DNA from 3 places in the Mycobacterium sp. Soil_C_30 genome. Region 1 is predicted to be linked to each of the others. Evidence: predicted binding sites of a transcription regulator. Region 1 holds the regulator's gene; each other region holds the start of a gene.
What was found. Region 1 encodes LexA, which represses DNA repair genes until DNA is damaged. Its sites were predicted from a motif close to CGAACANNTGTTCG; they were not measured.
Positions count from the first base shown of each region.

Region 1 (10,346 bases):
AATCCGGGGAGCCGTCCGGCCGCCACGCCGCGGCGGGCGCGGAGGAGTCCCGGCCACCGTGGCTGACTGACCAAGATGCTCACGTGCCGGGGCCCGGCTCCCTGTTCGCCCCGGTATACGGTGCGGCGCCGCCGCCGGCGCAGGAAGAACCGGCCGCGCCGTCGTCTGATGTCGATGAACCGGGCTACGCGGCGCCCGTCGGCGCGACCTTCGAGGATGGGGACGGCGGCCTGTCACCGTCTCCGTACGCCGAGCCCGGGTATGGGCAACCGGATGCTTCGTTGTCCGGCGAAACGCCGAGCGAGTACGGACGGCCGGAGTACGCACAGCCGGAGTACACGCCGTCGGAGTACGCACAGCCGGAGTACACGCCGTCGCCCTTCGAGCGACCCGATGACGAACGGCCGACAGACGGCCCGTCACCGACCGCCTCGTCGGCGCCTCCGGCGATCCATCTTCCGCTGGATGACCCCGATGAAGCGCCGGAGGGTTACCCCATCAAGGGAAGTATGCGCACGGGGACCTACCACTCGCCCGGCTCTGCTTCCTACGATGTGACGGTCGCTGAAATCTGGTTCGCCTCAGAGGATTTGGCCGAATCCAACGGATTCACCAAAGCGGAGTGAGCTCACCCGCCCCCGCGGGATGGGTCAGCTCACCCCGTCCGGGTCAGATCTTCCGGATGACGGTGACAACCTTGCCGAGGATCGCGGCGTCGTTGCCCGGGATCGGGTCGAACGCGGGATTGTGCGGCATCAGCCAGACCTGACCGCTGGTGCGCTTGAAGGTCTTGACCGTGGCTTCGCCGTCGATCATCGCGGCCACGATATCGCCGTTGTCGGCCACGGCCTGCTGCCGCACCACCACCCAGTCCCCGTCGCAGATGGCCGCGTCGATCATCGATTCGCCGACCACCTTGAGCAGGAACAGCGATCCCTCGCCCACGAGTTCGCGGGGTAGCGGGAAGACGTCCTCGACGGCCTGTTCGGCCAGGATCGGACCGCCGGCAGCGATTCGGCCGAGCACCGGGACGAAGGTGGGTTCCGGCAACGCGTCCGAACCCGCGACGTCGGTGAGCACTGCCGGCGCGGCGTCGTCGGCACCCCGGACATCGACGGCTCGCGGCCGGTTCGGGTCACGGCGCAGATAGCCCTTGCGCTCGAGAGTGCGGAGTTGGTGGGCGACCGACGAGGTGGACGTCAGGCCCACGGCATCGCCGATCTCACGGATGCTCGGCGGATAGCCCCTGCTGGTCACCGAGGCGCGGATCACCTCGAGGATGGTGCGCTGCCGTTCGGTCAGCGATGGATCGGGGGAGTTGTCACGCGGTCTACCTGTGCCGCCTTGCGCGTCTGAACCTGTGCCAGTGCTGTCACCCATGGCCCTGAATGTAATCGCAGCGACCGACAGAATCAAACATGTGTTCGAGGCGTGTCGCGGAACCGGGTGCCCGTCGCTGTGCGCGGCCTGGTGCCCGGCGGCCGATTTCACGAAGTGGGGCTGGAGTGACCCCTGGGGCGGAAGTTTTTGTCGGTGGGTCGTTCTATGGTTCGGCTACAAATCGATCACATGTTCGGTTGGCACTATCTTATCGAACATGTGATCGACTAGATTCGAACACAGGAGCGAACGATGGCACAGCTCAACCGGGCTCGGTACCGGATCTCTGCAGGACACCATTTTCTCGGGTCGGAAGGAACGGACATGACACTCATCGACACTCTGCCTCCGCGCCACGCGCAGCCGCGTCCCGTGGACGGCGCGCCGCGGCCGGTACGTCGGCGCACCGACGCCGGACAGGTGAGGCGCAGGCCGATGGAGGTGCGTCCGGCCGGTGCGCCGGTCCGCCGGCGCGGTACGGGTGTGCCGGTCTCGCGGGCGCCGCATCGTCGTCGCCGGAGCATCACGCCGGTCACCACGGTCGGGCTGGCGCTGCTGGCGGCGCTGATCACCGTGTGGCTCGGCGCTGTCGCCCAGTTCGGTGAGGCCATCCAGGGCGCCACGGCCCCGACTCCGAGCAAACTGGCCGTCGTGCAGGTGCAGAGCGGGGAAACGCTGCAGACCGTCGCGGCCCGGGTCGCTCCCGGCGTGCCGATCGGCGACACGGTGCAGCAGATTCGCGAGCTCAACCAGCTCGAGAGTGTGGCCTTGACGGCCGGTCAGACGCTCATCGCGCCCGTGGGCTGAGTCCGTGTCGGACCACGACGAATCCAGGTGGTGCACAACCGTGATGGCGATGGGAATGCGCAGGACTGCGCCCAGAGCGATGGCGGTGGCTCAGCTCGGCGCGGCGCAGGTACTCTCTGAAGCGGGAGTAACACGTGTCCAGTGCGGCGAAGGAGCGGTGATGCACTGTCCTTTCTGCCGGCATCCGGATTCTCGTGTGGTCGATTCCCGCGAAGCCGATGAAGGCCAAGCCATTCGACGTCGGCGGTCATGCCCGGAATGTGGCCGGCGGTTCACCACGGTCGAGACCGCAGTGCTCGCAGTGGTCAAGCGGAGCGGCGTCACCGAACCGTTCTCTCGCGAGAAGGTGATGCGCGGCGTGCGACGGGCGTGCCAAGGCCGTCAAGTAGACGAGGACGCACTGCACCATCTCGCCCAACAGGTGGAGGACACCATTCGTGCGGCGGGTTCACCAGAGGTGCCGAGCAATGAGGTCGGCTTGGCGATTCTGGGACCGCTTCGCGAGCTCGACGAGGTTGCCTATCTGCGATTCGCGTCGGTGTACCGCTCGTTCTCTTCGGCCGAGGACTTCGAACAGGAGATCCGCGCGCTGCGCGAGCACCGACGGGTGACGGCCACCAGTTGAAACAGGAGTCCGAGGCTGCGAGGTAGTCGAAGGGTTCCGGGCTCGCAGGCGGTCACGCCAACTCGACGTTGGTGACGCCATCGCTGACCACCCGGCCGGCGACATGAACCCATCCGTCCGGACTCCACCGCGTGCGGATCTGTGACCCTTGTCCTTGCGTGATCGCCAGGTCGCGACTGAGGTACTCGGTGATCCGCACTGCCGCCGCGCCGGTGGCCTCGTCCTCAGGGACTCCGAGATTGGCGGCAAACATTCGTGAGCGCAGTGCACCGGCGTCGCGGTCGAGCCAGGTCCACAGATAATGCTGAATGTCGTCGGAGTAATCGCTGGGATCGGCGGCGGCCAGCTCCTCGAGTGAGGGGAGTTCGCGAATCGCGAACTCCGGTGCCCATTCCGCGCGGGCGCTGATCGATGTCAGCTCATCGTCACCGTCGAGGCCGTAACCGACCTGGACGATCCCCGCGGGAACCTGCAGAGTGTGCACCGGTGTGCCTTGGTCCTTCAACCACCACGAGGCGCCGACGGTGGGATGGCCTGCGAACGGCAATTCGGTTGCCGGAGTGAAGATCCTGGCGTGCGCCGTACTGCTCCCGGGTGCCGGCAGGTCAATGAAAACAGTTTCGCTGTAACCCAATTGCGTGGCCAGCCGTTGGCGGTCTCGAGGCGCGACGGCGGTGGCGTCGACCACACCCAGGGGATTTCCGAACTTGCCGGCCGAATCGGTGAACACCCGTAGCACTGTGACATCGATACCCATGGGTCGACTCTACTTGCCGTTTGGCGCCGTTCGGCGATCCCGTGAATCAGGTCGCGCTGCGCTCGTCGGTGCCCATCGCATCGAGCACCGCGACCTTGGTGTCGACGGTGCCCGACATCGCCCGCTCGCTGATGCCGCTGCGCAGCAGTTGGCGCAATGCCGTCTGGTCGTACTCGGCGGGTTCGGTGGAATCGATGAAACGCTCCACCACCTCGACGAAGCGATCCGGGTCGTCGTGGAAGGGGAAGTGTCCGGACCCCTTGAAGATCTCCAGTTGCGAACCCGGCATCGCCGCATGCGCCATGTGGGCGTGACTGACCGGGATCACCACGTCGCGGTCGCCCCAAATGAGCTGAACCGGAACCGATTCGGTCAAATAGCAGCGGTCCAGCATGGTGACCACCTGGCCGCGCCAGTCGACGACAGCGCGCAGTGTGCGAGTGAAAGCCGAGGACGCGGTGGGTTCGGGAAGATCGCGCAGGATCCGAAGGACATTGGGCAGTTCGCGTCCCAACGCCGTACTGCCGAGCACGCCGCCGGCAACTTTGCCTGCCATCTGCACCGCGGGCAACACCAACGGAAGACGCAGCAGCGCCAGCGCTTCCCCGCCCATGGGCAATGACGCCATCCGCAGCGCGATGTTGACATCGCGGGTCACTCCGCCCGCGCCGACGAGTATGAGGCGGTCGACCAATTGCGGGAACTGGTATGCGAATTGCATGGCCACGCCGCCGCCCAGCGAATGGCCGACGACGGTGACCTTCTCGATGTCGAGCACACCGAGCAGGTCGCGCATGCCGTTGGCGTACGCGGCCACCGAATAGTCTGCGCGCGGCTTGTCGGATTGACCGTGACCGAGCAGATCCGGTGCGATGACGGTGAACCGCTGGGCCAGCTTGGACTGCACCGTCGACCACGCGGTGGAATTGTCACCGATGCCGTGGATCAGCAGCAACGCCGGACCGGACCCGGCGATGCGGAACGCACGCCGGTACCCGTGAATGGTGCGGAAATCCAGGGTCGGCGTCAGCTCGCGGACCGAACGCAGATTCGGCTTGCGGGTACTCATGCGCCCGGCACCCGGCGACGAGGGCTACAGCAGCCAGGGGACGTTGCCGAGGTGGATGTCATATGCGCCAACTTCGTCGGGCCCCATAGCGGCGGAACTGAGGCGGATCAAGTGGTTCCGTTGTCGTCACGGAACGGATCCTGGAAGTTGTCGCCGGCTTGCTGGGCCAGGAATCGCTCAAACTCCGCTCCGAGTTCGTCACCGCTGGGGAGTTCCTCATCCCTGGCCAGCAGGGAGCGGTTCTCTTGTGCGGCAACGAATGCATCGTACTGTCGCTCGAGGGCGCTCACCACCTGAGCCACTTCCGGGCTGCCTTCGACCTGTTCGTCGATCTTGATACGGATCTCTGCCGCTGCTTCATCGAGGCCGTCCACCGGAATCTCCAGGGAACTGGCACCGGCCACGTGTTCGAGCAGCGCTTTGGCCGCGTCCGGGTAATCGGTCTGCGCCAAGTAGTGCGGCACGTGGACGGTGAAACCCATGACCTCGTGACCGTGTTGCGCCATGCGGTACTCGAGCAGGTTGGAGACGCTGCCCGGAACCTGGACCTCACCGACCCACGGCGTGTGATCGGCGATGAGTTCCCGGTTGTTGGCGTGTGCGGTCAACGTCACCGGCCGGGTGTGGGGCACCGCCATCGGGATGGCGCCCAGCCCGATGGTGCGGCGCACCCCGAGTCGCTCGGCCAACAGGCGGACAGCGGTGATGAAACGTTCCCACTTCAGATCCGGCTCCATCCCTGCCAGCAGCAGGAACGGCGTGCCCACGCTGTCGTGCAGGGCGTACAGGTTGAGCTCGGGGTTTTCGTAATGGGTGAAGTGATCGGTCTTGAACGTCATCAGCGGGCGACGCGACCGGTAGTCGAGCAATTCATCGATGGCGAAGGACGCCACCAACTCGGTGTCCAGCGACTGCCGGAGGTGCTCGGCGGCCAACTTGATCGCATGCCCCGCATCTGAGAAGCCTTCCAGGGCGTGCACCAATACGGGTCCGCGTCCGTCAGCTGACGACAGCTGCGGCGCAGGGAACTCGAGCTCGTACATCCCGCTCTGCTCGGGCTGGTAGCGCCGATCCTCGTGCGGGGTCGAGTCTTCTGCGGGGTCGTCGATGTGACCCATCTACTCTCGCCTCCTCGTCGCGGCGCCGTCATCACGCGTTGGCGCACCGTGTCCCTCTAGTTTCCCTCAATGCCTTGCCTGCGGCGTCGCGGACCCACCCATGAATCAACGTTGCAGGGTGTTCCGGGCATTCCGGGGGATACCCACCGCCGCGGCGGCAGTCGCAGGTCCGGTCAGCGAGCGCGGAACTGGTTGAGGGCACGCAGCTTGTTCATCACATCCAATGCCGCCACCTTGTACGCCTCGGAGAACGTGGGGTAGTTGAACACCGCGTCCACCAGGTACTCGACGGTGCCGCCGCAACCCATCACGGCCTGGCCGATGTGCACCATCTCGGTGGCGTTGGTGCCGAAGATGTGGACGCCGAGCAGGCGCAAATCCTCGGTGGACACCAGCAGCTTGAGCATGCCGTAGGAATCACCGGCGATCTGGCCGCGAGCCAGTTCCCGGTAGCGGGAGACGCCGACTTCGTACGGGATCGCCGATTTGGTCAGATCGATCTCGGTGGCACCGACATAGGACACCTCGGGGATGGAGTAGATGCCGATGGGCTGGAGTTCGGTCATACCGTGGCAGGGTTCGCCGAAGGCGTGGTAGGCCGCCAGCCGGCCCTGGTCCATCGAGGTCGCGGCCAGGGCGGGGAAGCCGATGACATCGCCTACGGCGTAGATGTGGTCGACCTTGGTCTGATAGTTGTCGTCGACGAAGATGCGGCCGCGGTTGTCGGCCTCCAGCCCGGCGTTGGCCAGATCGAGGTGATCGGTCTGGCCCTGACGTCCGGCCGAGTACATCACGGTCTCGGCCGGGATCTGTTTGCCGCTCGCCAGCGTGGTGACCGTCCCGGACGCACCGACGTCCACCGCGGTCACTTCCTCGCCGAAACGGAACGTCACCGCGAGGTCACGTAGGTGGAACTTGAGTGCCTCGATGATCTCCGGGTCGCAGAAGTCCAGCATCGATTCCCGCTTCTCGACCACGGTCACCTTGGTGCCGAGTGCGGCGAACATCGACGCGTATTCGATGCCGATGACACCGGCACCCACCACGACCATCGAGGTCGGCAGCATCTTCAGGTCCAGGATGCCGTCGGAATCCAGAACCCGGTCCTCGTCGAATTCGACACCGGCAGGTCGCGCCGGTTTTGTCCCGGTGGCGATGACGATGTGCTCACCGCTGACGGTCACGCGGTCTCCGCGGCCGGGGTTCTCGACGAGGAGGGTGTGCTCGTCGACGAACCGTGCGTGCCCGGTGTAGAGCTCGATCCGGTTGCGCATCAACTGACTGCGCACGACATCGATCTCCTTGCCGATCACGTGCTGGGTGCGGGCCAGCAGATCGGCCGGCGTGATCTTCTCCTTGACGCGGTAGCTGGCGCCGTACAGTTCGCGCTGGTTCATACCGGTGAGATAGACCACGGCCTCGCGCAGCGTTTTCGATGGGATGGTGCCGGTGTTGACGCAGACGCCGCCGAGCATGCGACCGCGTTCGATGACCGCAACCGTCTTGCCCAGCTTGGCCGCCGCGATCGCCGCTTTCTGTCCGCCAGGTCCAGAGCCGATGACCACCAGGTCGTATTCCTGCATCGAAGCCATGCGTAGCTGTCTACGCCGGTTGACCGTCGCCCGCATGCCGACAGTGTCAATACCGCGTGAACAATGCTCGCCGGCCGGCATCCAGAGTTCGCACTTCATGCACAGCGCGGTGCCTCGGCCCGGTGCAGCGGCAGCCGGCTGACGGCCGTGGTTGCCAGCGTCAGCGGCATGACATCTCATCGCCCTGAATTCGACCGTCCCGAGTTCGACCACCACCCCGATTTCGATCTGAACAGGCCCGGCGCATTGATCGCGGCCCTGCCCGCGATTCTGGGCTTCACACCGCTGAACTCGCTGGTTCTGGTGTCTGTGGAACGCGGCCAGGTCGGCGCCGTGCTGCGTGTGGACCTCGGTGACGACCTGATCGACAACCTCGAGAATCTGGTCTCGGTGGCGGCGTCGGCCCGGCCCGACGCGGCGATCGCGATCATCGTCGACGCCCAAGGAGCGCTGTGCCCGTCGTGCGGGGACGAACATCGCCGGTTGTGCGCCGCATTGTCGGAGGAGCTGAGCCTGCACGATATTCCGTTGTGGGCCGCACACCTGGTGGACCGGGTGGCAGCCGGCGGGCGGTGGCACTGTGTCGACGGCTGCGGTTCCCGGGGACGGGTGGACGATCCGGCGAGCTCCCCGGTCACCGTGGCCGCGGTGCTGGACGGCCGGCGGCTCTACGGGCGGCGCGAGGATCTGCAAGCGGTCATCGCCGTCGAGGATGTCGGACGCTCACAACGGATCGCCGACGCGGTGGCCGCCCTGCGCGCCGGGGCCAGTGGCCAGCCGGTCGGGGATGCGGCGCAGCGAGCACGTCGTGCGGTGGAGGATGCGTTGGCCGCAACAGCACGGGTTGCCTCCGGTGCCGATCTGACCGACGCCGAGATCGCGGTGGTGGCCCGCGGTCTGGCTGATCCGCAGGTCCGGGACATCTTGTATGCGCTGGCAGTAGGCGAGTACGCCGGCGCGGCGGAGACCATGTGGGCCACGCTGGCGCGCGTGCTCCCGGAGTCACTGCGGGTCGAAGCGCTGGTGCAGCTGGCGTTCTCCGCCTACGCCCGCGGTGACGGCCCGCTGGCCGGGGTGTCGTTGGACGCCGCGTTGCGGATCGACGCGGCACACCGGATGGCGGTCATGCTCGACACCGCGTTACAGGGAGGCATGCGGCCGGAGCAGATCCGTGAACTGGCACAGACCAGTTACCGGTTGGCCGACCAGTTGGGTGTGGTGTTGCCGCGACGGCAGACGTTCGGGCAGCGGGCCGGATGAGATCCGGCGGCGCGGCTGGGTGTCAGACCTTCTCGACCTTGACGGCGTGCGCCATCTCGTGGGGGAGTTCGACCTGCTCGTGGCCCGGGATCACGATGGTGACTCCGCCGTGCGGGTTGGTCTCCACGGTGACGCGGGCATTGGGTACCACGCCGGCTTCCTTGAGCCGTCCGATCAGCATGGTGTCGCCCTGCACGTGCTCGGTGAGCTGCCGCACGACGACCGCCACCGGCGATCCGGCTGGCAGCTCGGTCAGCCGCACCAGGTTGAGCTGTTCGACGTCCTCGCCGCTGCCGATGCCCAGCTCGGACAGCCCGGGAATGGGATTGCCGAACGGCGACACGGTCGGGTTGTCGAGCACGGCGACGAGGCGACGCTCCACGTCCTCGCTCATCACGTGTTCCCACCGGCAGGCTTCGGCGTGCACTTCCTCCCAGAGCAGACCGATCACGTCGACCAGCAGCCGCTCGGCCAACCGGTGCTTGCGCATCACGGCGATTGCCAGCGCGCGGCCGGTTTCGGTGAGTTCGAGATGCCGGTCACCGGCGACGTGCAACAGACCGTCGCGCTCCATCCGGGACACGGTCTGGCTGACGGTGGGGCCGCTCTGCTCGAGGCGTTCGGCAATACGCGCGCGCAGCGGGATGACGCCCTCTTCTTCGAGGTCGTAGATCGTCCGCAGATACATCTCTGTGGTATCGACCAGGTCGTTCATGTGGCACCTCCGTCGCCGACGAGTCTACTTGGGCAGCTGCGCCAATGGGCCGCTCTCACAGGGCGCGGCGAGCATGATGATTGTCCCTCACCGCGGACAGCAGTGCGCCCGCCGGTCCGGGGACGACGGCGGGCGCACCTTCCGGGCGTGGACTGGGATCAGCTTGCGTACGAGCGCAGCCGGTCGGCGCGCTCACCGTGGCGCAGTTTCGCCATTACTTCACGCTCGATCTGACGCACACGTTCGCGGGAGAGGCCGAACAGCTTGCCGATCTGATCCAGCGTGCGGGGCTGGCCGTCGTCGAGGCCGAACCGCAACCGGATCACCTGGTGCTCGCGCTCGTCCAGAGTGGACAGCACACTGCGGATGTCGGTGTGCAGCAGTTCGGAGATCACCGCGTTCTCGGCCGAAAGTGCTTCGGCGTCCTCGATGAAGTCACCGAGCGGAGCCTCTTCGTCGCTGCCGACGGGCATGTCCAGCGACACCGGGTCGCGGCTGTGCTCCAACAGGTCGTTGATCTTCTCGACGGGAATGCCCGATTCCTCGGCCAGTTCTTCGTCGGTGGCTTCGCGGCCGAGGTTCTGGTGCATCTCACGCTTGATCCGGGCCAGCTTGTTGACCTGTTCGACAAGATGGACCGGGAGCCGGATGGTGCGGCTCTGGTCGGCCATGCCGCGGGTGATCGCCTGCCGGATCCACCACGTCGCGTATGTCGAGAACTTGAAACCCTTGGTGTAGTCGAACTTTTCCATCGCGCGGATCAGGCCGAGGTTGCCCTCCTGGATCAGGTCCAGCAGCGGCATCCCGCGCCCGGTGTACCGCTTGGCCAACGAAACGACCAGGCGCAGGTTGGCCTCCAGCAGATGGCTACGGGCCGCCTGCCCGTCCCGAACGACGGCAGCGAGATCGCGTTTGCGGTTCTCGCCGAGGCGTTTCCGAGTTTCCAGCAGATGCTGCGCGTACAGGCCCGCCTCGATGCGCTTGGCCAACTCAACCTCATCGGCGGCGTTGAGCAACGCCGTC
Region 1 covers NZ_JBDGJH010000007.1:172,799-183,144, forward strand. Annotated here, with positions in the region: gene AC3A6P_RS15585 (LGFP repeat-containing protein) at 1-626, shown strand, start outside; gene lexA (transcriptional repressor LexA) at 670-1,380, opposite strand; gene AC3A6P_RS15595 (LysM peptidoglycan-binding domain-containing protein) at 1,705-2,187, shown strand; gene nrdR (transcriptional regulator NrdR) at 2,348-2,812, shown strand; gene AC3A6P_RS15605 (PhzF family phenazine biosynthesis protein) at 2,865-3,569, opposite strand; gene AC3A6P_RS15610 (alpha/beta fold hydrolase) at 3,616-4,638, opposite strand; gene AC3A6P_RS15615 (proteasome assembly chaperone family protein) at 4,746-5,756, opposite strand; gene sthA (Si-specific NAD(P)(+) transhydrogenase) at 5,930-7,339, opposite strand; gene AC3A6P_RS15625 (DUF4192 domain-containing protein) at 7,517-8,608, shown strand; gene AC3A6P_RS15630 (iron-dependent transcriptional repressor DtxR) at 8,631-9,323, opposite strand; gene AC3A6P_RS15635 (sigma-70 family RNA polymerase sigma factor) at 9,482-10,346, opposite strand, start outside.

Region 2 (10,346 bases), on a different contig from region 1:
ACTTGCAAGTCCAGTGGGGCCTCACCACGATGAACCTGTGCTCACTCGTCGCGCTTTCGCCCAAGGACTCGGCCTCACTGTTGCCGCCACCTCGATTCTCAGCAGTGCGTCCGCACACGCCGCCCCGGCCTCATTCGCCCCGCTCAAGAGCGTCGACGCCGGCGAGCTGACCGTTGGTTACGCCGAAGCCGGGCCGCCGGACGGGCCGGTGGTGTTGCTGCTGCATGGCTGGCCCTACGACATCCACAGCTACGTCGACGTGGCCCCGCTGCTGGCCGCGCAGGGTTATCGGGTGTTGGTGCCCTATTTGCGCGGATTCGGGACCACACGATTTCGCGCGAACAACGCCAACCGAACGGGCCAGCAGGCCGCCCTGGCCCAGGATGCCGTCGACTTCCTGGACGCGTTGCACATCGAGCGCGCCATTGTCGGGGGATTCGACTGGGGCGCAAGAACTGCCGACATCGTGGCCGCGGTCTGGCCACAGCGCTGCAAGGCGCTGGTATCGGTGAGTGGATATCTGATCGTCAACCTCGCCGCAAACCAGCGACCGTTGACACCGGAAGCTGAACACGGCTGGTGGTACCAGTACTACTTCGCGACACCACGCGGCGAAGACGGTTACCGCGCCAACACCCACGCATTCAACAAGCTCATCTGGCAGGAAGCCTCACCCGCATGGCAGTTCGACGACGCCACCTACAACCGAAGTGCCACCGCCTTCGACAATCCCGATCACGTCCAGATCGTGATCCACAACTACCGTTGGCGCCTGAGCCTGGCGCCCGGCGACCCGCGATACGCAGCGCTCGACGACCAGTTGGCGACGAACCCCAAGATCTCGGTGCCGACGATCACCATCGGTAGCGACTTCGACGGTCCGAACAAAGACGGCGCCGCCTACCGCACCATGTTCACCGGCGGCGCCTATTCGCACCGGGTGCTCGACGGAATCGGGCACAACGTGCCCCAGGAAGCGCCGCGGGAGTTCGCCGACGCCGTCGTCGCGGTGGACGCCTACTGAGGTGTTCCCGGAGCAACGCGCCGATGTCCTCAGGGCGGGCGGGCAGTTGTCCGGTCGGTGCACTCAGCGGAAGTCCCGGGACTTCGACCCGACCCGCATCGACAACTTCTCCATGCGGTCCGCCACCACCGTGACCGCGCCCGAGGCATTCTGGACGATGCCGCGCACCATCAGCGCCGGCGCCGTCTGCGCCAGTTTGCGATGTTTGCTCCACAACCCGACCGAGCACACCACGTTCACCATCCCGGTCTCGTCCTCGAGGTTCATGAACGTCACGCCCTGCGCGGTGGCGGGACGCTGGCGGTGCGTCACCGCCCCGGCCACCAGCACCCGGGTGCCGTCGCGTACCCCCAGCAACTCGGCAGCGGGGATCACCCCCATGGCATCGAGGTCGTCGCGCAGGAACTGGGTGGGATAACTGTCGGGTGAAACGCCGGTGGCCCAGACATCGGAGGCCGCCAGCTCCACATCACTCATGCCGGGCAGGGTGGGCACGTGCGACGACGAGCCCACCCCCGGCAACCGGTCCGGACGCTCCGCGGCCGCGGCCCCGGCCGCCCACAGCCCTTCGCGCCGGGTGATCCCGAAACAACCCAGTGCGCCCGCGGTGGCCAGCGCCTCTGTCTGTGGGACCGACAGCTGCACCCGGCCGGTGAGATCCAGCAGAGAAGCAAAGGGACCGTGGGCATCTCGGTTGTCGACGATGCGCTGCGCCAGATCGTCTCCGATGTTCCGGACCGCGCCCAGCCCCAGCCGTACCTCCAGACCCGCGTTCTCCAGCGTGGCGTGCGCCAGGCTGGCATTGACATCCGGGCCGTGCACCAGCACTCCGTGCCTGCGCGCGTCGGCCACCAGCGTCTGCGGTGAGTAGAAGCCCATGGGCTGAGCCCGTAGCAGGGCCGCACAGAACGCCGCCGGGTGGTGCAGCTTGAACCACGAGGAATAGAACACCAACGACGCGAACGACAGCGAATGACTCTCCGGGAAACCGAAATTGGCGAATGCCTCCAGTTTCTCGTAGATCCGGTCGGCCAACGGCCCGGTGATGCCGTGTTGCTCACGCAGACCGTCGTAGAACCGGCCACGCAGTCGCCGCATCTTCTCGGTGGACCGTTTGGAACCCATGGCCCGGCGCAGCTGGTCGGCCTCGGCGGCGGTGAAACCCGCGCAGTCGACCGCCAATTGCATCAACTGTTCCTGGAACAGCGGCACTCCCAGGGTTTTCCGCAGCGCCGGTTCCATCGACGGGTGATCGTAGACAACGGGTTCCACACCGTTGCGTCTGCTGATGTAGGGATGCACCGAGTTGCCCTGGATCGGCCCGGGCCGAATCAGCGCCACCTCCACCACCAGGTCGTAGAACACCCGCGGTTTCAGTCGCGGCAGGGTGGCCATCTGCGCCCGCGACTCCACCTGGAACACCCCCACCGAGTCGGCTTTCTGCAGCATCTCGTAGACGGCCGCCTCCGAGAGATCGAGCTTGGCCAGGTCCACCTCGAGGCCTTTGTGTTCGGCCACCAGGTCGATGGCGTAGTGCAGAGCCGAGAGCATTCCCAGGCCCAGCATGTCGAATTTCACCAAACCTATTGCCGCACAATCATCTTTGTCCCACTGCAGCACACTGCGGTTTTCCATCCGCGCCCATTCCACCGGGCATACATCGGCGATGGGCCGGTCGCAGATCACCATGCCGCCGGAGTGGATGCCCATGTGCCGAGGCAGGTTCTTGATCTGCATGGCGAGGTCGATCACCGGTTCGGGAACACCGGCAACGTGCTCGGATTCGGCCAGGTTTCCCCACTGGCCGATCTGCTTGCTCCATGCGTCCTGCTGGCCTTGGGAAAAGCCCAGCGCGCGGGCCATGTCGCGGACGGCGCTGCGGCCACGGTAGGTGATGACGTTGGCCACCTGTGCGGCGTAGTCACGGCCGTATTTGTTGTAGACGTACTGGATGGCCTCCTCCCGCAGGTCGGATTCGATGTCGATGTCGATATCGGGTGGCCCGTCCCGCGCGGGTGAGAGGAACCGCTCGAAGAGCAGGTCGTTGGCGATGGGATCGATGGCGGTGACACCCAACGCATAACAGACCGCGGAGTTGGCCGCCGAACCCCGGCCCTGGCACAGGATCTTGCTGTTGCGGCAGAACTGGGTGATGTCGTGCACCACCAGGAAGTAGCCCGGGAAGTTCAGTCTGGAGATGATGTCGAGTTCCCGCTCGATCTGTGCGTACGCCTGGGGTGCGGCATCGCGTGGCCCGTAGCGCCGCATGGCACCCGCCATGGTCAGCTCCCGCAGATAACTGTCTTCGGTATGGCCGTCCGGTACGTCGAAGGGCGGCAGTTGCGGAGCGATGAGCTGCAGACCGAAAGCGCACTGCTCCCCCAGTTCAGCTGCGGCGGTGATGATCTCGGGCCGCTGAGCGAACAGCCGGGCCATCTCGTCACCCGAGCGCAGGTGTGCGCCACCGAGCGGGGCGAGCCAACCTGCCCCTTCGTCGAGAGACTGCCGCGCCCGGATGGCGCCCATGGCCATGGCCAGCCGGCCACGGTCCGGTGCGGCGAAGTGCGCACCGGTGGTGGCGATCAGCCCCACCCCGAACCGCGGCGCCAACGCAGCCAGGACGGCATTGCGTTCGTCGTCGAGCGGGTGGCCGTGGTGGGTCAGCTCGATGCTCACCCGGTCCGCACCGAACCGGTCCACCAGGTCCGCGAGTGCGCCCGCCGCGGCCTCCGGGCCGCCGTCCGACAGCGCTTGCCGGACATGGCCTTTGCGGCATCCGGTGAGGATGTGCCAGTGCCCGCCGGCCGCCTCGGTCAGCGTGTCGTAGTCATACCGGGGTTTCCCCTTCTCGCCGCCGGCCAGGTGCGCAGTCGAGATCTGCCGCGACAACCGCCGGTAACCCTCCGGTCCACGCGCCAGCACCAACAGATGCGGACCCGGCGGATCCGGGACCTCGGTACGGGCACCGTTGCCCAGCGACAGCTCCGCGCCGAAGACCGTCTGCATGTCGAGTTCGCGCGCGGCTTCGGCAAATCGCACCACGCCGTAGAGACCGTCATGGTCGGTCAGCGCGATGGCACGCAGGTCCAGCCGCGCAGCCTCCTCGACAAGTTCTTCCGGGGTACTGGCCCCATCGAGGAAACTGTAGGCCGAATGGGTGTGCAATTCGGCATAGGGCATCCGGGACCGGACCCGCTGCTCTCCGGTGGGCTCGTACGCCTCCCGCTTGCGCGACCATGCCGGACTGTCCCCGCCGTCACCGGTGGGCTCTTTGAACGGCATGCCGGCGCGGCGCGGCTTGCTGTTGAGCACCCGCTCCATCTCGCCCCAGCTGGGCGGCCCGAGGAACTTGTCCACCGCAGCAGTCTATCGAACAATTGTTCGAGCGGCACCGTTCGAGGAACGCACCCCAACACCGGATTCACGATGCTCAGTCGGTGACGTCGCCCTCCGTTTCACCCCGAATCAGCGCAGGCTCGGGGCTCATCTCAACCTGCCCATCGCATCCTGGCCGAATGGTCTCGGCGTGGGCTTTGACAGTCGCCAGCGTCGCCCGCAGAACATGTCCGACGAACGGCCGGACCAGGTGCCAGTACAGCAGGAACCGGCGACGTACGGCCGCGTCGGTGGTGACGGTGCGGCACTCGTAGCTCAACAGCGTCCGGTGTCCGTACGGCCGCACCGAGAGATTGGCCGCGATCTTGCCCCACCCCGGCTCGGCGAAGCGGGTGAACTCGTCGACCGTCACCTGACGCCACTCGATCACCGGGGTCCAGAACCGGCCCACCGCACCGAACGCGATCTCGCGCTCGTCGCTGCCCAGTACCAGCCACCCTGGCAACCCGCCGTCCGCGATCACCAGCGACGTGGGCACCGGCGGCGCTGCGCCGACCAACCTCGCCGGCAGCCCGCGCAACCACATCGCCGCCAGCAGAATCGGGGTCCGCACCGTCAACAGGTCCAGCTCGCGAGCCACTTGAAGCACGCACCGCGGGTCGGCTTCCACCACACAGTGTTCGGTCAGCACCGCGTCGTAGCGGGGCATCACCGCTTCGATGATCATCCGGTCGGCGGTCATGTCCTCGAGTGTCGGGCTGCAACGCACGGCGCAACCAGTGCCCGAAGTCCTCGATGCCCGGGACTTTGTGGCCTTTCGGCGTCCCCTGCCCGCGACGGACAGTGGGAGCGGTGGTGGTGAAAATGAGTGACACAGTCAAGACCGATGACACAGTGGCCAACATCGACCTGATCAAGAAGGTCGTCGAGCTGGCCGGGCGCGCGCCGTCCCTGCACAACAGTCAGCCCTGGCAGTGGGTGATCGACGGCACGGGCCTGCAGCTCTGGCTCGATCGCAGCCGTATCGTCCGCCACACCGATCGTGGTGGGCGGGAAGCTCTGATCAGCTGCGGGGCGGCGCTGGATCATCTCCGGGTGGCCGCGGCCGCATCGGGATGGCAGACCTTCGTCGAACGATTCCCGAACCCGAACCGGCCCGAGCATCTGGCGACCATCGAGTTCTGGCCTGCCGAGTTCGTTTCGGCCGCCACCCGGTGCCGGGCCGACGCCATCCTGCGCCGCCACACCGACCGGCTGCCCTTGCGGGCGCCCGAGGGACTCAACGTCCTGGTGCCGGTTCTGCAGCACCTGATCGACGACGATTCCGCCCGTCTCGACGTGCTCCCCGCGGCGCTCTTACCCGAGTTGCTCGAAGCATCGGCCCTGACCGAGGCGACACGTCGATACGACGCCTCCTACCAGGCCGAGTTGGATTGGTGGACAGCGCCATTCGAACTCGACCAAGGCATTCCACCGGCACTGCTCAACAGTGTCGCCGACAACGACCGCGTGCCCGCCAACCGCAACTTCCCGGCCGCCGGACACCCGGCGACGCACCGCGGGGCGGACCAAGACCAGGCCGTGATACTGGTGCTGTCGACCCCCGACGACACCCCCGCCGATGCGGTGGCCTGCGGCGAGGCACTGTCCACGGTGCTACTGGAATGCACCGCCGCCGGGCTGGCCACATGCACGGTGTCCCACGTGACCGAAGTCGCCGCCGCCCGTGCGGTGGTCGCCGAACTGGTCAACCGTCACGGGGTACCGCAGGTGCTGATCCGGGTGGGCCGCGCCCCCGAGCTCGACGAGTACCTGCCGCAGGCCCCGCGCCGCGAACTTCACGACATCCTGCGGATGCGGCGTCCGGAAGTGGGCACGCCGGATCAGAAGTGAAAACCGAGCTCCGCGGGGACGTCGCTGCGGAACGCCTGGTCCATCTGAACCACTAGTGCACGGTCACCGCACCGGATCCGGTTGGCCGCCGCCAGGTCGAGCACGCTGTGCACACCGAAGTAGACACTGCCGAGCACATCGAGGTCGAGCCGCAGATCTGCCGGCGCATCCGAAGGTGCACACTTGGCCTCACCGTCGCGCACCTCGAGCATGAATCGTCCGCCGTCAGAACGGAACCGGTCGCCCACATCCAAGACCATGCTGACGTCGGCGAGGTACCGGCGCGCCTGTAGCGCAGCCGGGACATCCATGATCCGCAGCCACAGGGCGTCCTCCTGCCAGGTGGTCTTCACCTGCCGCGAGTCCACCAGCAGGTACGGCAGCGGGTCTGCCGGGAAGGTGTCGATGAGAACTTCCTCGATCAGGTCGAGACCGAGCAGCGTGCGCCACAACGCCGCGTGCGCCTGCGGGGTCACGGCGGTCACGGCCTCCACGTGGGCCACCATGGTGGCGCCGTGCTTGACCCGGTAGAGGGCCCATCCGTCGGGGTGCAGCAGTCCGAACCATGCTGTGCCGCCGTCGCGGTCGGATTCCCGGTCGGCCAGCAGGTCGTCCCACAGCGCGTCGGGGCAGGCCAGACCGCCCGGAGTGGCGCGCCGCCAGCGGTCGTAGATCTCGGCCAACTCGGCGCGGTGCTCGCCGGGGTGCACCAGCCGCACCTCACCGTCATCGAAGGCGTCGGCGTGGAACCGGGCGAACCGCCGCTGCACCGCGAAGCGCCGTTCTATGGTGGCCGGGCCGTATCCGAAACGCCCGTAGATGCCGCCTTCGCTGGCGGTCAGCGCGGCGATGGGATAACCGTCCGCCGCGACCCGGTGGTGCAGTTCGGCGTACATGTCTCGCAGCACCCCCCGCCTGCGGTGAGTGGGTGCCACGGCGACCGCGGACACCCCGGCGGTGGCCACGATGGCGCCGCCGGGCACCGTCAGCTCCATGTCGAGATAGCGCGCCATTCCGATGATGTCGTCACCGTCGGGAACAACGAGCGAGCCGTTGTCGGCCACCATCACCTTCCACGGCGGCTGACTCTCGGGGGTTGTGTAGGCGCCGAAACAGGTTGCGGCCAGCCGCGACATCGCCTGCTGGTCGTCGTCGGTCGCAGACCGTACTGACCACTGACTCACATGACCACAGTGCCATACGGCGCAAACGGATTAGGGAGCGCTGGTGCTTCACGGTGGTCCGACCGTGAAGCACCAGCACCGGTCTCGAACAGACCTCTTGCGCCTGAACTCGAAGCCCCCGAGCTAGCAGCTCCGGGCCAGCGCGCCGGTGACCGTGCCGTACGGCCCGAATTTCACCGACGCTCCGAGGACACACGTCTCGAAGTGGATGTTCTTGGTGAACCAACCGTATAACTCGCGAACGGGTTCGGGAAGCTGTGACACCAGAACCATCGGGTCGAGATGGAACAGAGTGGCGTACGGCGCCGGCGGCTCCGGGTTGGATTCGCCGATCCAGATCCATTTGTTCTGCAGCGGTGCGTTGTACGGCGTTTCCGACGGTCCTACCAGAGCGCCCGCGGTGTCATCGAGATACGCGGTGGCCAGGAACGCGGAGTTGCCGACCGCCTGTGCAGCTGCAGCCGTGATGTCCTCGTCCGCCTGGGCCAGCGCTGCCGGCGTGAGCACTGCTGCCGCCGTGAGCGCAACGGCAGCGGTACTGATTTTCACCCTGTCGGCGATACCTGTCATACATCCCCCTTTTCGTGTGGTTTTCGTGCGCGACAACCACAGTTGTCGCACGCGGCTTGACACGCGTCAACTTCGGGAGATCAAGATCACAACTCGCGTTTACCGCAGGTCACAGCGGTGTGTCCACCACATGACGAGAAACCGACAGCAGGGCTCAGAAACGGTCGGTGGGAACGGCCCTGTCCATCGTGGCTCCGGTGAAGAACTCCGGGCGGCGCGAGCGCATGACCAACATCAGTACCGCCCCCAGCAACAACAGACCGAAGCCGATGAAGAACACCAGGCCGATGCCACCGATGGACGCGCCGCTGGCGTTGTCCGGGTTCATGCTCTCCTTGACCGAGATGATGAACACGGCCGCCAGAATCAATCCACCCAGCAGCGGGAACAGGAACTTGAAAACGACGTTGTGCGCGCTGGCGAACAGTTCACCGCGGAAGTACCAGACACAGGCGAACGCGGTGATGCCGTAATACCAGCAGATCATGATGCCAAGGGCGGCAATGGTATCCAGCAGTATCGACTCCGACAGCAGGCTCACCAGGGTGTAGAAGACACCGGTCACCAGACCGGCGACCGCGGTGCTGAACGACGGTGTGAGGAACCGCGGGCTGATTTCGGCGAACTTCTTCGGGAACGCACCGTAGGCCCCCATCGCCAGCATGGCGCGCGCGGCAGGCAGGAACGTCGTCTGCAGGCTCGCGATCGAGGAGGCGAACACCGCCAGGTACAGCACCAGCCCTCCGGTGTCACCGAGCACCGGACGGGCCAGCGCTCCGAACACGTTGGCCGAGTTCTCCTCGTTGCCCAGTCCCAGGCCCTCCTCCCCGACGCCGGCATACATCATCACCGCGACGGCAACCAGCAGATAGGTGATGAGAATCGAGATCACACAGAGCAATCCGGCGCGCCCCGGCACCTTGGTGGGGTCCTTGGACTCCTCGCCGAGGGTCAGGCAGGTGTCCCATCCCCAGAACGCGAAGATCGAGCCGGTGACACCGATGACGAACGCGCCCATGGCCAGACCGGAGAAGGGGTTGAACCAGTCGAGGTCGAAACTCAGGCCCGCCGGCGCGTCCCCGCGGCCCACATGCGCGATCGCCACGACCGCGAAGGCCACCAGCACGATCATCTGGAACCCGACCAGCACGTACTGCACCTTCTCGCTGGTGGTGATACCACGGCTGGCGATGAAGGTGGCCACGCCCAGGAACGCGAGTGTGCTGACGATGTTGACGGCGGTGTTGTAGGCCAGGTCGGCGATCGACGGCTGATCCACCAGTTCGGCGATGAACAAGTAGAAGAACTCGACTGCGATGGCGGCCAGATTGGACAGCACGATGATGGTGGCGATCACCATGCCCCAGCCACACATCCAGCCGACGTAGGGACCGAATGCCTTGGTGGACCACGTGAATGACGCGCCGCAGTCCGGTGCCCGCGAATTCAGCTCGCGGTAGGCGTACGCGGTGAGGAACATCGGAATGAAACCGGCGATGAAGATGGCCGGCATCTTCAGCCCCACCGCGGCGACGATCAAGCCGATGCTCGCGGTCAGCGTGTAGCCGGGCGCCACCGACGAAATGCCGAGCACCGCACCGGAGAACGTACCGACCTTCCCGGCGGCCAGACCTTTGGCAACCAGACCCGCATCTGCTTCGGCGCGGTGCAACTGGTCTCCGGATGACGTTTCGGTCATGGCAGGTCCTCCTCACCGAATTGTTCCCGGGGTACGACGACCATGGGCACCTCGAGGACACGCAGCATCTTCGCCGCGGTGGAGCCGAGGAACAATCTGCGCGGCGCGCCGAGCCGGCTGGAACCCACCATGATCAGGTCGCCATCGCGCCAGTCGAGTTTGTTCACCGCGGACTCCACCGACGGGCCGTCCACAATGGTGGCTTCCACCGGGAATCCCTCGGGCAGTTCGTGTTTGGCCGTCTCCAGAGTTTGGCGGGCATGATCGAGGGCGCGTTGACGCACGGCCTCGTCGTCACCGCGCAGCGAACCGAACATCGGGTCCAGCGCCACCAGCGACACCAGCCGCAGCGGGGTACCCGCCGCGGCGCTGGCCCGCACCGCCGTCGACAACAACAGGTCGGCGCCCTGCAGTTGCCCCAGCGCGCAGGTGACCTCACGGACCCGTTCCACCTTGGAATGGCGGGTGCCCCGCGGCGCCAGAGCCAGAGGCACCGGCGCGGAATGCAGCAGCTCCCCGGTGACCGACCCGATGGAATATCGTCCGATCAGGCCGTCCCCGGCGGCCCCGACGACGATCGCCTCCGCACCCAACCGGGCCGACTCCTCGATCAGACCGGCCGCGAACGACTCGTTGGAGT
Region 2 covers NZ_JBDGJH010000004.1:260,864-271,209, reverse strand. Annotated here, with positions in the region: gene AC3A6P_RS09495 (alpha/beta fold hydrolase) at 95-1,024, shown strand; gene AC3A6P_RS09490 (error-prone DNA polymerase) at 1,088-4,345, opposite strand; gene AC3A6P_RS09485 (hypothetical protein) at 4,455-5,102, opposite strand; gene AC3A6P_RS09480 (Acg family FMN-binding oxidoreductase) at 5,225-6,253, shown strand; gene AC3A6P_RS09475 (enhanced intracellular survival protein Eis) at 6,244-7,437, opposite strand; gene AC3A6P_RS09470 (hypothetical protein) at 7,561-8,007, opposite strand; gene AC3A6P_RS09465 (APC family permease) at 8,162-9,706, opposite strand; gene AC3A6P_RS09460 (universal stress protein) at 9,703-10,346, opposite strand, start outside.
Region 2: AC3A6P_RS09490 (error-prone DNA polymerase) is a predicted target of LexA. The motif match lies at 4,395-4,408, and genes of this name have one in related genera.

Region 3 (10,346 bases), on a different contig from region 1:
CGGGACGTTCATCAGTGTCAGGCCGTTGCCCAGGACAGCGATCACCAGCGCTCCGAGGAAGGTGCCCGCCAACCGCCCGCGACCACCGAACAGGCTGGTACCGCCGACCACCACCGCGGCGATGACGTCGAGTTCGAAGCCCACCGCCCCGGCCGGCTGCCCCGACGAGAGCTTGGCGGTCAGGATCACCGAGGCGACACCGGCGCACAGCCCGGCAAAAGTGAAGGCGAACAACAGCACTCGGGATACCCGGATCCCGGACAGCCGAGCCGCTTCCCGGTTGCCGCCGACGGCGTAGATCCGGCGCCCGATCTTGAGCCGGTGCAGGATCACGTACCCCACGGCGAACGTCACCGCCATGATGATCACCGGGATCGGCACCGGGCCCACCTTGCCGACGCCGATCTGGGTGAAGGCGCTGTTGTTGATCGAGATCGGGTAGCTGTTGGTGACCAGCAGGGCGATACCCCGCAGGGCCGTCAGGGTCGCCAGCGTCGCGATGAACGCAGGTACCCGGCACAGCGTGATCAGGACCCCGTTGAGGAACCCGCACGCCGTGCCGACCACCAGGCTGAGCAGTACCGCCACCACCGCCGACGCTCCCGTCGACAGGATCGCGTGCTGCAGATACAGCGCCGCGATGCTGCCGGTGAGGGCCACCACCGAACCGACCGACAGGTCGATACCGGCAACCAGGATCACCACCGTGGCCCCGACCGCGGCGATGGCCGTGATCGACACCTGCTGAAGGACATTGGTGAGGTTGGCGCTACTGGTGAAGTTGGGCGCGCTGACGGCGAAGACCGCGGCCAGCAGTACCAGTGCGACCACCGGCCCGAGTTGGGCGAGCTGGCGCAGGCTGGGTCCGCCGAACCCCTTGCCCTTGGGCTCCTTTGTCTCGGGCGGGCCTGGAGGACGCAGTGGTGCCGAGGTTGTGGTCATGACTGCTCCGTTGTCAGAATGCCGGCTGGGCGCCGGACTCGATGGTTTCCTTGGTCACCAGGTCCTCGTCGAGGACGCGGTATGCGGGCACCGGGTTACCACGCAGGTAGTCGACGATCTCTTCGACGACGATGCCCGCGGTGGGCTTGTGGATCACCGTGGCCAATGCCTGGCCGGACTGGATGGCGGCGAACATGTCGGTCTGGCCGTCCAGGCCCACCACGTCGACGCCCTGGCGCCCACTGGAATTCAGCGCCGCGATGCCACCGAGTGCGGCTTCGTCGTTGGCGCCGAACAGCAGGTCGACGTTCGTGTTGGCGGCGAGCATGTTCTGTGCGGCCTTCTCGGAGTCGCCGCGGCGGTAGTTGCCCGGCTGGTTGGCCACGATGTTGAAGTTGCAGGACCGCAGCAGCGGCAACAGGAAGGAGTTCACCCGGGCATCGCTGGACTGGTCGCCGGGGATGCCGGAGATGATCGCGACGTTGACGTCTTCCTGCCCCTTGTAGTGCTCCACCACCCACTCACCGAGCTGCTGTCCCTCGTTGGAGTAGGGCGCCAACACCTGCGACACCGGGTCGACGCCGAGCATGCCCTTCTGGGAGAAGAAGTACGGGATCTGCGCGGCCTCAGCCTGTTTGAGCACCGCGTCGAGACCCTGGGTCGTGGCCGGCATCATCATCAGCGCGTCGGTGCCCTGAGCGATCGCGGTTTGGATGTCGTTGAACTGCTGGTTCACATCGTCGTTGGCGCTGATGACGTTGATCTCCGCGCCCAGCTTGGTCGCGGCTTCCTCGGCCAGCTGCTTCTGCTTCACCAGGAAGGGGTGGCTCAGGCCTTCGACCGAGAAGGTGATCTTGATGGGGTCGCCTTCAGGGATGGGGTTGGGGTTGGTGCGCTCATCCTTGCCCGATTCGGCCGCTGCAATGCCGTAGAGGTTCTTGCTGAGATCTGCCTGTAATTGTGCGATCTGGTCGTGGTTCTCGGCGCACCCGCCGTCGTCGATCTCGACGTTGGTTGCCGGCGCGGCCGTGTCGGACGGGTCGGCGTTGTTGTTGACACTCGAACTGCACGCCGTCATGGCGACCACCGAAGCGGCGCAGACGACTGCAGGCAGGATCTTGCGGATCTTCATTTCTCTCCTTTGGGAAACGCGACGACTGCGGACCCGCTGATCAACTGCTTCCGAGTGGTGTCGTCGACAACTGTGATGGTGAAGGTGGCCCGATGGGTCACGGGATCGAGATGCGCGCACACTGCCTGCGCGGTGACGGAGGCACCTTCGAAGGCGGGTGCCAGGAGGTCGAACTGGTAACTGGTGGACACCCCGCCGGGCGCGACGAGTTCGGTGAGGGCGGTCTGGACGTAACCGGCGACGAGCATGCCGTGGGCGACGGGACGCTCGAACCGGGTGTTGGCGGCGTACTCGGCGTCTTCGTGGATCGGATTGTGGTCACCGCAGATCTGCGCGTACGCCCGGATGGTGCCGGCGTCGATGATCGCGGTGTGCTCAGCGCTGGCGCCGAGCTCCATATTGTGGAACGTCTTGACCGTCTCGATACTCACTGAGCCGACCGCTCTTCTGTTTCTTCGATCGGCTTGAACCTCCGCAGGAGTTCGGCGCTGATCGCTTCCGCGGTCTCACACACCAGGTCGGCGAACTTGCCACGGAGGTCTTCTTCGGAGAACCGGAAGATGGGGCCGCCGACGCACACCGAGGCCACCACATTGCCGGACGGGTCCAGCACCGGGGCCGCGATGGAGCGCACGCCGAGTTCGCGTTCCTCCAAGTTGAGGGCGTAGCCGTCGCGCCGGATCTCGTACATCGCCTCGTGCAGTTCCACCGCGGTCGTGATGGTGGACGGGGTGTAGCGCGCCAGCTCCAACTGGTCGATGATGCGCTCTCCGACACCGGGCGGCAGGAACGCCAGGATCACCTTGCCCTGGCTGGTCGCATGCAGGGGAATCTGCTGTCCCACCTCGCCATACATCTGCACGGAATGCGAGGAGGTCATCACCACGAGGTAGGTCAGCTGTAGCCCTTCCCGGACCGCGAGGAACACCGTCTCGGTGGACTTGTCCCGCAGCTGCGCCAGCAGCGGCCGGCCGATCTCCTCCAGCGTCGCGCGGTCCACGCGGTCTCCGACCAGCACCCGCATCTGCGGGCCCGGGACATACTTGCCCGCGTCGTTCTGAATCGCGAAGCCGCGATCGCACAGCACCCGCAGCAACCGGTGCGCGGTCGGGGCTGTCAGATTCGTGGCTTTTGCAACTTCGCCCGCGGTGGCGCCTGGATTGAGCGACACTTCCGTCAGGACGTCGAGGACCCGGTACGCACTCTGGGCTCCCGCGATTTCCATAATGTGGTCTCCATATCCATATTGTGGATGTGAGCTAGACCATAGGCCGGTGTCCTGGGTGCCGTCAAGCACTCCACAATGTGGAGGCATCGCTGCGCATTGGAACCGCCTACCGTAAGCGTTACAGTTGGCGCATGAATGACGTTGCGATCATCGGTGTCGGGCTGCATCCCTTTGGCCGCTTCGAGGGCAAATCCGCCATGCAGATGGGCGTGGACGCCATCCGCGCCGCTGTCGCCGACGCAGGCGTGTCCTGGAGCGATGTTCAGGCAGCCGCCGGAGGCAGCTGGACGGTGGCCAACCCGGATGCGATCGTCGGCATGGTGGGCCTCTCCGGCATTCCGTTCACCAATGTGTTCAACGCCTGCGCCACCGCCGCCAGCGCCGCCAAGGCATGCGCCGACGGAATCCGGTTGGGCGACTACGACATCGGTATTGCCATCGGCTTGGACAAACATCCGCGCGGTGCGTTCACCGAAGATCCCGCCCTGGTGGGGATGCCGTCCTGGTACGCCGAGAACGGGCAGTACCTCACCACGCAGTTCTTCGGCATGAAGGCCAACCGGTACCTGCACCAGCACAACATCTCGCAACGCACACTCGCCCGCGTGGCCGCGAAGAACTTCCGCAACGGCGCCCTGAATCCGAACGCGTTCCGCCGCAAGCCGATCAGCGAGGACGCCATCCTGGGTTCGGCGATGCTGAATTACCCGCTGACGCAGTACATGTTCTGCGCACCCGATGAGGGCGCGGCCGCCGTGGTGATGTGCAATGCGGCGATTGCGCATCGTTATACCGACAAGCCGGTGTACCTGCGTGCGGTGGAGGTGCGCACCCGTCGCTACGGTGCCTACGAGGTCAATACGACGTTCGCTCCGGTCGACGAGGACGTCTCGCCGACGGTGTATGCCGCCCGCGCCGCGTTCGAACGCGCCGGGATCGGCCCCGAGGATGTCGACGTGGTCCAGCTGCAGGACACCGACGCCGGCGCCGAGATCATCCACATGGCCGAGGCCGGCTTCTGCGCGGACGGCGATCAGGAGAAGCTGCTGGCCGACGGCGCCACCGAGATCGGCGGGGCCCTGCCCATCAACACCGATGGCGGACTCATTGCCAACGGCGAACCGATCGGCGCCTCCGGCTTACGCCAGATCCACGAGCTGGTGCGGCAATTGCGTGGCGAGGCCGGGGATCGTCAGGTACCCGGGTCACCCCGAGTCGGATTCGCCCAGTTGTACGGCGCGCCCGGTACCGCTGGCGCGACCATCCTGAGCACCTAGTCGCCCCCCCCCCATTCACGCGCGCACTTCAAGCCGGTGAACCACTCGGTCCGCCGGCTGTCCACGCCGCCCGCCTCACTCACGGATCGTCGGGGGCGAGGATCCGGTCGGGGTGGTGATAGACATTGACGCGGGTTTGGCCGCAGTCCAGTTCCGGGGGCGGAATCCACTCGGTGATGCCGTCCTCGGGTCGGTTTCGGGTGGTCCAGCCGGTGGTTTCCACCATCCGGTTGTCCGGCCCACACGCCAGGGTGAGGTCTTCGATGTTGGTCTGGCCGCCGTCTTTCCAGTCTTTGGTGGCGTGATGGACCTGGCAGCGGTATCCGCAGGCGGTGCATCCGGGCATGGTGCAGCCACCGTGTTGGGCCAGCAGCATGATCCGCTGCCCCCGGGAAGCGGTCCTGCGGGCCCGACCCAGGTGCAACGGCACCCCTTTGCCGTCGAACAACGCCAGGTAATGAAACGCGTGAGAAGCCATCCGGATGACCTCGGGCATCGGGATCAACGTCCCGTCGGCAGTCAGGCCGTGGCCCACCCCTTTCTCCAGGTCGGTCAGAGTCGCTTTGACGATGACGGTGACGGGCAGCCCGTTGTGCTGGCCGAGCTCACCGGAGGCCAACAACGCCCGACCCATCGCCAGCAACGCATCATGATTGCGTTGCCCTTGAGTGCGGGCATCAGTGCGGGCGCGCTCCGGATCCGGTTCCCCGTCCACCTGCGGGGCCTCATCGGCCGGGTTGCACATACCCGGGGCCGCCAGTTTCGCCTGCGCTGCGTGCAGGGTGGCCGCGCATTCCGGGGTCAGCCTGCCGTGCACCGGAACGTTACCGTCGGCGTCCTGCTTGCCGATAGAGAAGTACCGGCCGGCCTGACGATCGACATCGGAGAATTCGCCGTCTTGGTTGAGGAGGTATTTCAGTCGGTCGGCGACTTCGGTGAAGCCGTCGACATCCAGGGTCGAGGCGTGGCGGGCCAGGTCGGCTTCGGCGGCTTCACGGGCCGAGAAGTCCACCGATGCCGGGAGTTTCTTGAAGAACGCCTTGACCTTCGCCACATGCTCCGGACCGATCAGGCCGTGGGCCTGGGCGGCGGCGATGTTCGGCAACGCCGGCTCCAACGGTTCCCCGGTCAGCGCGGTCCGCGGACCCAAAAGTGAGGCCGACGTGAGGCGGCGGGCGGCCTCGGCCTCACTGATCCGCAACCGGGCGGCCAGCACCTTGTTGAAGCTGCTCGCCCCCCACTGTTTCGGCGCGCATTCCGACCTCAGCCGTTGATACACCTTGTGATCCAGGGCCGGCTGCGCCCAGGTGACGGTTTCGCGGCGCTGCATCAGCGCCAACAACTCCAGCGGAGTGAACGCATCGATCGACAACGAGTTCATCTGCGCGGTCAAGGCTTCGATCTGCGCCTGGGCAGCCAGCATCGCCTCCTTGTCGGCGATGGCGGATGAACTCATGCTTCGAACACTAGTTCGACGCACCGACAAAACGGCACGCCGTGTGACTACTGATACCGAAGCGACACAGGGGAATTGCGCCCGGTTCGAACCGGCGCATTCCCGATACCTCGGCGGCAGTGATCTCAATTCGACTCCCTACCTACTAGAAGGTAGGCTACGTTTCATGGCCGAACCCACCACCGCAGATGCCATCGTCCGCTGCGCGCAGACCTCGATCATCGCCGGCGGCTACCACGGCTTCAGTTTCGCGACCATCGCCGACGTCGTGGGTATTCGCAAGGCAAGCATCCACCACCACTTCCCCACCAAAGCCGACTTGGTACTGACCCTCGTTCGGCAGTACCGACGTGAGGCCGAGGAAGGCTTCGCCGCGATCGAACACAATGTCTCGGACCCGGCCGATCAGCTGCGCGCCTACACCGGCTACTGGGAATCCTGCATCGGCGAAGCAGAGAGCAGCTATTGCGTGTGCGCCCTCTTGGCCACACAGATTTCTGTTCTGCCCGAGGATATTTCGCTGGAACTCCGAGCCTATTTCCGCACCCTGTCCGGATGGCTGGAAGCAGTTCTGAACCGCGGCGCCGAGCAGGGCAGCTTCATACTCGCCAACGACGCCCACTCCGAAGCCGAGACCTTGATGGCTACCGTCCACGGCGCCATGCTGTCGGCCCGCGCCTACGGCGATCCGAACACTTTCGCAGCCATCACCCGGCCTGCGATCGACCGACTACTCACCCCCCGCTGAACCAAGGAGAAGAACATGGCAGATCAAACGAACAACCAGTGGCTCAAGACCTATTACCTTCTGCGCGGCACCGTTTCGGTGGTATGGGTGGGTGCGGCACTGCTCGTCATGGGACAGGCACCGGTCGTCGCGGGCGCGCTGTTGCTCGTCTATCCCGCCTGGGACGCCGCGGCCAATGTACTGGACGCCGTCAAGAACGGCGGGTTACGCCGCAATCCCACCCAGAGTTTCAACGCCGCAGTCAGTGTCATCACCACCGCCGCCGTGGCCGTCGCGCTCACCATGAGCATGAATGCGGTGCTCGCCGTCTTCGGTGTGTGGGCGGCGCTGTCCGGCCTGTTACAACTGGCGACCGCAGTGCGTCGATGGAAAAGCCATGGCGCACAATGGCTGATGATTCTCAGCGGCGCCCAGTCCGCGTTCGCGGGCACCATGTTCCTCGGCAAGGCTGCCGGACCCGATATGCCGAGCGTCGCCGATCTCGCCCCGTACGCCGCGTTCGGCGCGTTCTACTTCCTCGCATCGGGCGTGTGGCTGATCGTCACGGACGCGCGCCGACGCCGACTTTCGGCGTAGCACCGTAATTCGGCTTGCCCAGTCCCAGCACGTGCTGGGCGATCATGTTCCGGAACACCTCGAGGGTGCCACCGTAGATCCCCGCCAGCGGCGCGAACCGGTACACGTACTCAGCACTGCCTCCATCGGTGGCTCCCTCGGCACCCACCGGCAGCACCGAAACACCACCGAGCACGTCCATCAGATCCGGGGCGATGTCCCGCATCGTCTGTGCGATGGCCACCCGGCCGAAGATGCTCGGCGTGGACAGTGCTGCCTCCAACCGAGCAGCGCTGCGGCCCAGCCGATATGCCACTGATTCGTCGCCGATCATGGCGGCGGCCCGAGCGGCGGTAGCATCCACCGCCGAGGACATGAATCCCGCCTGGTGCATCATGATCGACACATCGGCCAGGCCGTCCTGCGCGGCGGCCACCGCACCGTGCTCGGCGTTGAGTGGCTCCCGCAACACGGTCCAGCCGCCGTTGGCGTCACCCAGCCGGTACTTGTCGTCGACGCGCACATCGCTGTAGTAGACGATGTTTGTGCGGTCACCGTCGACAGTCCGGACACCTTGGATCTCGATGCCGTCCGAGTCCAACGGCACCAGGAACATCGTCAGGCTCTTGTGCTTCGGCGCCGAAGGATCGGTGTTGGTGAGCAGAAAGACGTACTGGCAGTTGTGCGCGCCGGTGGTGAACATCTTGGAGCCGTTGATAATCCAACCATCACCGTCCCGCACCGCCCGGGTCTTGCAAGTGGCGATATCGGAACCCCCTTCGGGCTCGGTGTAGCCCAGACACATCCGGACCTCACCGGAGAACACCTTCGGGAGCACCTCCTGAACCAGTTCAGGCGAGCCGAAGGCCGCCACCGAACGCGCCACCATCGCCGTCGTCCCCCACGTCACCCACGGCACGTGGGCGCGACGCTTCTCCAGCTCCCAGATGCGACGACGGATCCGGGTGAAACCGCCGTCCGCTTCCGGTTTCCACTCACCCTCCAGGTAACCGGCGGCGCCCTGTGCGAGGTGCACGGCTTCGTGGAAGTTGTCGCCGGTCTCCCGGTCGTGCTGGATCACCTCGTCGGTGACATGGGCGCGCAAGAAGCTGCGGGCCCCGTCGAAGAAGGCCTGATCGTCCTCCGACAGCGCTACTCGGGTGAAATCCACGTCAGTTCCCGCTCTCCCGCGCCGCGACCAGCCTTCCGATGTGCTTGGCCGTGGCTCCCGGATCACCGGCGGCAAGCGGCCAGCCACGCGCCCGGACGAGATACGCCGACGACGCCGCCTCCGCCGACACACCGAGCCCACCCTGGATGTGCACCGCCATGGTGGCGGCTTTGGCGGCCTCTTCTGTCATGAAGACGAACGCCGACCCGGCCAGCTCCGGCCGCTCGTCGGGCTCGTTGTCCAGAAACCACGCGGCGCGCCGCGTCAGGTTGCGGCCACCCTGCACGGCTATCGCCATATTGGCCAAGGGATGCGAGATCGCCTGCAGCGTCGAGATCGGCACGCCCAGTGTGTATCTGGACTTGGCAAATTCCACGGCGATGGTCATGGTCTCCTCGACCAGGCCGGTCAACGCAGCAGCGGTCAGTAGCCGCCACTCATCGAGCGCACCTTGATATGCCAGCACCGCGTCGGACCCACTGGCCAGCACCTCAGTGGTGTCCGCGGCCGCCGGTTCCACCCAGGCCATCGGCAGCCGGCCCAGGTTGTCGACCTTGACCGGGCGGGTGGCAAAGCCCAGCCGGACGATGTCGTCGCCCTCACGTACCACGATCTGGTCGGCGATCGAGCCGGCCGAGATCAAACGCGGTCCTCCGGACGGTTCCAGCCGCAGGTCCAGCGCCACGATCTGCTGACCCGACACCACGTCATCGGTGGCAGCGCCCAGACGAGCCAGCAGCCGGGCCGCGCACACGTGGTCGATCCAGGGCACCGGCGCCAGCATGCGCCCCAGTTCTTCGGCCACCAGCGTCAGATCGACCAGCGTCGCCCCGTCACCGCCGGCGGACTCGGGAACAGCCATGGAGGTGGCCCCCATGGCGCACAGCCGTTCCCACAGACTCTTGTCGAAACCGGTGGCTTCCGCCGCCCGCACCACGTCGATCGAGCAGTGCGCCTTGAAGAACTGGCGGTAAGCCGCCTGCAGGTCCACGTGGTCGTCGTTGAGGCTGTAATCCTGCCGTCGCAGTTCGTAGCGGTCCATCACGGCTCCTGGTCTCCGAAGAAGAACGACTGTGCGTTGTCGAACAGGTAGTTGTCGAGCACCTCGGGCGGCAGGTCGAGCGCCCTGGCCTCCGGGACCACCCGGTGCTGGGTGAGCACCGGCCAGTCGGAGCCGAAGATCACCTTGTCGCGGCCACGCGTCCGCATGTAGTGCACAAGGCTCTCCGGCAGGCGTTTCGGCGACCACGCCGACGTCATCAGTCGCAGGTTCTGGTACTTGATCAGCAACCGGATGGCGACGTCCCACCACGGGTCGGCGCCGTGGATCATGCACAGTTTCAGCTCAGGGAACCGGACGCACACCCGGTCCAGATGAATCGGGTTCTGCACCTCACCGGGGATCGGTGGACCCGGAATCCCCGTGTTGACGCACAGCGGCAGACCCAGCTCAGCACACTTGGTGTACAGCGGGTAGTACACCGCATCGCTGGGCGGGTACTGCCCATCTCCCCAGAAGCTCGGGCCCACAACGGCATACACCACCGGGAGGTCCGCGACCACCGCGCTGAGATCGCGGAGCGCGGGAATGGGGCGCAGTAGGTTCACCCCACCCATGGCGAGGGCGAACCGGTCCGGCCGCGCCTCGACGAACTTACGCGCGGTGACCGAGGGCTTGACCAGGTTGTCCATCAGGATCGCCTTGGCGACACCCTGGGAGTCCATCTCGTCGAGCAGTTCGGTCAGGTCCACGGGTGCGAACATCGACCGCGGGCCCTTGAAATAGTCGTCGCGCACCTTCAGCATCCATCCCGGCTGCTGCTCCGTCTCCCCGAAG
Region 3 covers NZ_JBDGJH010000014.1:138,740-149,085, reverse strand. Annotated here, with positions in the region: gene AC3A6P_RS23890 (ABC transporter permease) at 1-942, opposite strand, end outside; gene AC3A6P_RS23885 (substrate-binding domain-containing protein) at 956-2,074, opposite strand; gene AC3A6P_RS23880 (MaoC/PaaZ C-terminal domain-containing protein) at 2,071-2,505, opposite strand; gene AC3A6P_RS23875 (IclR family transcriptional regulator) at 2,502-3,299, opposite strand; gene AC3A6P_RS23870 (thiolase family protein) at 3,434-4,579, shown strand; gene AC3A6P_RS23865 (HNH endonuclease signature motif containing protein) at 4,659-6,035, opposite strand; gene AC3A6P_RS23860 (TetR/AcrR family transcriptional regulator) at 6,202-6,783, shown strand; gene AC3A6P_RS23855 (DUF308 domain-containing protein) at 6,799-7,359, shown strand; gene AC3A6P_RS23850 (acyl-CoA dehydrogenase family protein) at 7,325-8,509, opposite strand; gene AC3A6P_RS23845 (acyl-CoA dehydrogenase family protein) at 8,511-9,551, opposite strand; gene AC3A6P_RS23840 (amidohydrolase family protein) at 9,551-10,346, opposite strand, start outside.
Region 3: AC3A6P_RS23865 (HNH endonuclease signature motif containing protein) is a predicted target of LexA. The motif match lies at 6,040-6,053, and genes of this name have one in related genera.